3 regions of the Marinomonas sp. THO17 genome follow, and region 3 is predicted to be linked to each of the others. Evidence: predicted binding sites of a transcription regulator. Region 3 holds the regulator's gene; each other region holds the start of a gene.

Region 1 (2,277 bases), 1.6 Mb from region 3:
TACAGGTGCTAATTTGCTGACCATTGAAGGCAGTACCGCTTCCATGGCGTTGAAGCCAATAAAGTAACCCCACAATAACACAGCAAACAACCAAAACAAGGAAGCATATTGTAAACCAATCGAGCTGATGCCCAATAGGATAAAAACGCTAATTAGGACTTGTTTCATCTTACCTTTGGCTTCAGCAATAATGACCAAGGGTAACATGCCAACAAATGCAAACCCCATGATCGCCAAGTAAAGCCAACTGTGCTGAGAAAGAGGCAAAGCAAACTCATTAATCAAACGTCCGGGTACGACAACAAAAATGGCCGTTAAACTGGCGTGGACAAATAAGACACTGACGTTTAGGTAACGCAAACGAGCGTTCTTCATCACCGCCCCTAAGGCCACCAAGCTCGGTGTGGTATCGCGACGAAAGGTGTGTTGCACACTGTTTGGCACGGCAAAAACAATCAACAAAATGCCAACAAAAGACAAGGCAAACGACAAGTAGAACAAACCTGATAAGCCAATTAAGGCAAACAACCAAGGGCCGAACACCAGCGACAACATGAAAGAAGCCCCAATGCTCACCCCAACACTGGCCATGGCTTTGGTTCGATTCTGTTCACGGGTCACATCACTCAGTAACGCCATTAAGGTACTGGCGATGGCACCAGCACCCTGAACCGCACGACCAATGATCAGCGTATTTATGTCGTCGGCGTTGGCACAAATCAAACTGCCTAAGGCAAATAGCAATAAGCCGATAACGATAACGCGCTTGCGGCCAATCTTATCCGACCACATGCCCATGGGAATTTGTAGGCAAGCTTGAGTCAAACCATAAATGCCAATCGCCGTTCCAATGAGTGCGGCATCTGCTCCGCTCAGGCCATCGGCTGCTAGGCTAATCACCGGCATGATGAGAAACAAGCCCAGCATGCGGAACAAATAAATTAGCGCTAGAGCAAGAACTGAACGACGTTCGAGTAGATCCATAAGGAGGTCACAACCACTTAACATGAGGGTTAAGAAAAAAAGATGCTAATTTTACCGAATTTACCGTTGAAGCTCCATGTTAACTACTGTAAAAATAGACAGTTATTTTATTAAATGCAGAATGACTTCTGTCGATCCGTTTTCATTGGAGACCCATGGACACCATTACCATACGCGGGGCCCGCACCCACAATCTGAAAAATGTGGATTTAGACATTCCAAGAGACAAGCTTGTGGTCATTACGGGCTTATCAGGCTCAGGTAAATCTTCTCTTGCTTTTGACACTTTATACGCAGAAGGTCAGCGTCGTTATGTAGAGTCTTTGTCGACCTACGCGAGACAGTTTTTATCTATGATGGAAAAGCCCGACATTGACCACATTGAAGGTTTGTCTCCGGCTATTTCCATTGAGCAAAAGTCCACCTCTCACAACCCGAGATCGACGGTTGGTACTATTACCGAAATCTACGATTACTTGCGTTTGCTGTTTGCTCGTGCTGGTCAGCCGCGCTGCCCTGATCATGGCGAACCACTGGAAGCACAAACCATTTCACAAATGGTCGATAAGGTGATCTCTCTGCCCGAAGATACCAAGATGATGTTGTTAGCGCCTATTGTGAAAGATCGCAAAGGTGAGCACTTACACACTATCAACGATCTATTATCCAAAGGCTTTATTCGCGCTCGTATTGACGGCATTGTGGTGGATTTAGACGATGCTCCAGCCTTAGAAAAGAACAAGAAACACACCATTGAAGTGGTCATTGATCGTTTTAAAGTACGTTCAGATCTTCAATTACGTTTGGCTGAATCCTTCGAGACCTGTTTGGAATTGTCCGATGGTATTGCCAAAGCCATTAATATGGACGTACCGGAAGAAGAGTATATTTTCTCCAGTAAATTCGCTTGTCCTGTATGTGGCTACAGCCTGACGGAACTAGAACCGCGTTTGTTCTCGTTCAATAACCCCAATGGCGCTTGTCAGACCTGTGACGGTTTGGGCACACATCAGATGTTTGATCCTGAGCGTATCATTCAGGACGACACACTGACTTTAGCGGAAGGCGCGATTCGCGGCTGGGGTCGACGTAGTATTTTCTATTATCAGCAGCTTACCGCCCTTGCCAATCATTATGGCTTTAATATTGATGCGCCATACAAGGACATCCCCGACAATTTTAAAAAACGCATTTTGCACGGTTCCGGCAGCGATAAGATCAGTTTTGTCTACATTAACGAGCGTGGCGATAAGATGACTCGCTCTCATGCCTTTGAAGGTGTTATTCCGAATC
Region 2 (2,277 bases), 1.7 Mb from region 3:
CATTGGTAGACAATACTTCGAATTGCTTCTCACCATCGACATCTGCAATCTCAATGATAGAGATATCGAAAGTACCACCACCAAGGTCATATACCGCGATAGTAGAATCACCAGAGTTTTTATCTAGGCCATAAGCCAAGGCAGCAGCTGTTGGCTCGTTGATAATACGTTTTACATCAAGACCCGCAATTTTACCTGCGTCTTTAGTGGCTTGACGCTGAGAGTCATTGAAGTAAGCAGGAACCGTGATAACCGCTTCAGTAACGGCTTCACCTAGATAGTCTTCTGCTGTTTTCTTCATTTTCTTTAGAACTTCAGCAGAAATCTGTGGTGGTGCTTTTTTGTCACCCTTGATTTCTACCCAAGCATCGCCATTTTCCGCAGAGATGATTTTGTAAGGCACCATAGAAATGTCTTTCTGTACCACATCATCCTCGAAACGACGACCAATCAAACGCTTAACAGCAAACAAAGTATTGGTTGGGTTGGTAACCGCTTGTCGTTTCGCTGATTGACCCACTAACACTTCACCGTCGTCTGCAAAGGCAACAATAGAAGGTGTCGTACGATCACCCTCGGCGTTTTCAATTACACGCGCTTTTTCACCATCAAGAACAGCTACACAAGAGTTAGTTGTCCCTAGGTCGATACCAATGATTTTACCCATCGCTTGTTTCTCCAATAAATTCGTTTATAACAAAGTTAATTCTGTATTTGGGTCCGCTTAAATACTTTTCAAGCGTCCAGTGTCAAAAAAATGACGGTATTTTATGCCGCGCTTGAAACCACCACCATTGCTGGTCTCAACAGACGTCCGTGCAGGGTATAACCCTTTTGCACAACATCCATTACCGTATTGGGTTCCAATTCAGGATTGGGCACCATGGTCATGGCCTGATGCAATTCTGGGTTGAAAGGTTCGCCATGTGGATCAACGGCTTTAATTTCAAAACGTCCCAAAGTTTCAAGCAAATCTTTCAGGGTCAATTCCACCCCTTCGCGTACCGGGTCGGTTTCTTCTGTGTCGGTCGCTGACGTAAGGGCTCGCTCTAGGTTATCCGCTACGTTGATGATGGCTTTAGCAAATTTTTCCAAGCCAAACTTGTGCGCTTTTTCAACGTCTTGTTCCGCACGACGACGAACGTTTTGCGCATCCGCCTGGGCACGCAGCGCCGCTTCTTTGTATTGCGCTACTTCTTCCAACGCTTTGGCAAGCTCATCGTCTGCTTCGGCTTCTAACACTTCCACTTCGGGCTCAAGCAGCTCTTCTACTGCTTCGGTTTGCGTTTCATTTTGCAAATCTTGCTCCGCCTCTTGGTTAGCACTTTTTTGCTGATCACTCATCTTTATAACTCCAAATAACAGAAACTCTCTTTCTCTGTGCTGGGTATATGGGGACAGCTTTTTACCTTTCAATACTAAATCCGCATAAAATTTATGGCGATTAATTGTCCAAGCAAGACTTGTCAAAAAACAAACAAATACTGTATAAATAACCATATAAAAATTTTCTCTTTATGGAGCCGACTATGCTAACCAGCATCGCCATTTCGAACTTTGCTATTGTGGAGTCCTTGGAGCTTGAGTTTAAGCAAGGCATGACAGTGATTTCCGGTGAAACGGGTGCCGGTAAATCCATCATGGTGGACGCCTTATCTTTGTGCTTGGGCGACAGAACCGATGCCGGGGTGGTGCGTCATGGGGAGAAAAAAGCCGATATTAGCGCCAGCTTCGACATTCAACTTTACCCTGACGTGCAAGAATGGCTTGAAGAAAGAGACCTAGAACAAGACCAGCACTGCATATTGCGTCGCGTGATTAGCAAAGAAGGCCGCTCTAAAGCCTATATTAATGGCCGTCCTTGCACTTTAAACGATCTCAAGGAAGTTGGCAGTCAGCTCGTCGACATTCATGGTCAGCATGAACATCAGTCGCTTTTAAAAAAGCACGCACAGCGTCAACAATTAGACGAATATGGCCAACTCACCGAACTCGCAAAACAAGTTCATCAACAATATGCTGTCTGGCGTCAATTAAAAGACGAACTCTTTGCTAAGCAAAATCAATCGGCTGAACAGGAAGCCAAAGTACAACTACTCTCTTATCAAGCTCAAGAGTTAGCACAGCTCGATCTAAAAGAAGGTGAAATCGAATCTTTAGAACAAGAACAAACCTTTTTATCCAATATTGCTGACTCGCAAATGAAAGCCTATCAAGCGAGCAATCTATTAGCAGATAACGAAGAAGGCAGCATTTGCTCTTTATTGAATCAAGCCA
Region 3 (2,277 bases):
TGAGCCTTGCCAGTAGTGCTAGCATTACAAATCAAAGATTAGATGCTGCTCGTCGTCTGATAGAGCTAGCCCAATCAAGCGATGAAGCTTGGTTGATTTCTAGTTTAGAAAATTCGGCTATGTTTCAATTGCGCAGTGCTTTAAATGGCTTATTACAAGAAGTTAAATTGGCCTATCGTTTATCAGGTAAGTTGGATATAGCAAGCCTATTGCGAGAAGCGCAAGAAAAGCAGTCATTGGTGCCTGTGTTGATAGAGTTAAATGATTTGCTACAACAAGCTTCATCATGGTGTAGTCAATTAATCTCACTTTATCAGCAACAGCTCGATTGTCATATGAATCAAGCGGCGGTCGATCGAACCAACCTAATTGGTGTGGGCAGTGACGACAGTGCCTCATTAAATTTATATTTATCCAAGCTAACTGACTTGGTGTTACGTTTTAGAGAAGAGTCCTCCGAGTATTAGTATGAAAGAATCTTACCTTGAAATTGTTGAGCTGGATAACGGCGACATTGTATTACGCCCGGCCAGTGACAGTGGTGAGGAAACAGAGCCTTTGGCGACTTTGAAAATTTCAGATAAAACCAAATCCTACCTACAAGATAGGTATTTTGAATTGGCAAAATGTATGTTTCATGCAGGTATTGATTATGTCTATTCGGATGAGTCTGTCATTGAGGAAGGTACGGAATATTTAGAAGAAGATTTTCGCCCGAAAATTCTACATTAACAAATAAGTTTTCTTGAATGGAAAGACCAGAAAAACAAAAAAGGTGGTTGTTGCCACCTTTTTTGCCAGTCATTTGATGTCAAGTGTTTGACTTGCGGAATGATTATAAGCCTTGACGAATAACACCAACGGACAAACCTTCAATAGCAAACTCTTCACTTTCTAAATCCACCACAATGTCTTGGTAATCTTCGTTTTCTGGAATCAGACGCACAATACGACCTTTTTGTTCGAATCGCTTTACGGTTACTTCGTCGCCAATTCTGGCCACCACTATCTGACCGTTACGAACCGTATTGGTTTTGTGTACCGCGAGCAAGTCTCCTTCCATAATACCGATGTTTTTCATACTGGTGCCGGATACGGATAAAAAGTAATCCGCTTTAGGGGAAAACATATTGGCAGGTACAGTAACGTGAGTATCTATGTTTTCTTGTGCCAAGATAGGGTATCCTGCCGCCACTTTACCAATAACGGGAAGGCCTAGATCGTCTTCTTGATTGGCACTTTCACTTGGTTCGATTAAACGTATGCCACGAGAAGCGCCTGACAGCATTTCGATGGCGCCTTTTTTACAAAGGGCCTTTAAGTGTTCTTCTGCGGCATTGGGGGATTTGAAGCCAAGTCTATTCGCGATTTCTGCACGTGTTGGTGGGAATCCGGTTTCATTGATAAACTCGCGAATGGTGTCAAGTACATCAGATTGTCTTTTGGTTAATTTAATCATGGCATTGTCTGGTTGTTTATACAGTAACTGTTATTATATACAGCATTCTTAACGATTCTCAATAAAATAAATGCTTTCAGACGAATTAAAAAATAAAATCCAGTCCGCTTACCGAAATATGCTGGATGCCAAATCTCACCAACCCAGAGTAGGGCAACGCCAAATGATAGGTGCCATTGCCCGTACTTTAGGAAGTATTAAACAAGGCAGCGAAGGGGAACGCTTAGGTGAAAAGCACGTTGCTGTGGTAGAAGCCGGTACAGGGACAGGGAAAACCTTATCATATTGTCTGGCAGCGATTCCTATTGCAAAGGCACGCGGCGCTAAGCTCATCATTTCCACTGCGACTGTTGCCCTGCAAGAGCAGATTTTGCACAAAGACCTGCCGGATATTTTGCAGCACACTGACATCAGCTTTAAATACACTTTGGCAAAAGGTCGTGGTCGCTATCTCTGTTTAAATAACTTAGAGGGGTATTTAGGGGCAGAAGAACAGGCCATGGACGATATGTTTGCTGGCTTGTTTGAACAGCATTTGCAATCGGATGATGTCAATACTCCCTTATATCAGGAAATGGATGAAGCCCTCAGTAAAGGTAAATGGGATGGTGACAAGGATAATTGGGAAGGTATTATTCGCGAGCAAGATTGGCGACGTTTAACCACAGATCATCAGCAATGCACCAACCGAAATTGCGCCAACTATTCCGCTTGTCCTTTTTTCAAAGCTCGTGCTGAAATCGAGGTAGCGGATGTGATCGTTGCCAATCACGATTTAGTCTTAGCAGATTTATCCCTTGGTGGCGGTGCGATTCTGA

The links. Region 3 encodes LexA, which represses DNA repair genes until DNA is damaged. Its sites were predicted from a motif close to TACTGTNTANNTANACAGTA; they were not measured.
Region 1: a site for LexA is predicted at 1,069-1,088, ahead of uvrA (excinuclease ABC subunit UvrA). Genes of this name have one in related genera too.
Region 2: a site for LexA is predicted at 1,483-1,502, ahead of recN (DNA repair protein RecN). Genes of this name have one in related genera too.

What each region holds. Positions count from the first base shown of each region.
Region 1 covers NZ_AP031575.1:2,675,965-2,678,241, reverse strand. The annotation lists gene ABXS85_RS12760 (MFS transporter) at 1-984, opposite strand, end outside; gene uvrA (excinuclease ABC subunit UvrA) at 1,140-2,277, shown strand, end outside.
Region 2 covers NZ_AP031575.1:2,097,409-2,099,685, forward strand. The annotation lists gene dnaK (molecular chaperone DnaK) at 1-667, opposite strand, end outside; gene grpE (nucleotide exchange factor GrpE) at 769-1,344, opposite strand; gene recN (DNA repair protein RecN) at 1,530-2,277, shown strand, end outside.
Region 3 covers NZ_AP031575.1:348,648-350,924, forward strand. The annotation lists gene ABXS85_RS01560 (DUF6586 family protein) at 1-467, shown strand, start outside; gene topA (type I DNA topoisomerase) at 1-3, shown strand, start outside; gene ABXS85_RS01565 (hypothetical protein) at 469-732, shown strand; gene lexA (transcriptional repressor LexA) at 836-1,459, opposite strand; gene dinG (ATP-dependent DNA helicase DinG) at 1,530-2,277, shown strand, end outside.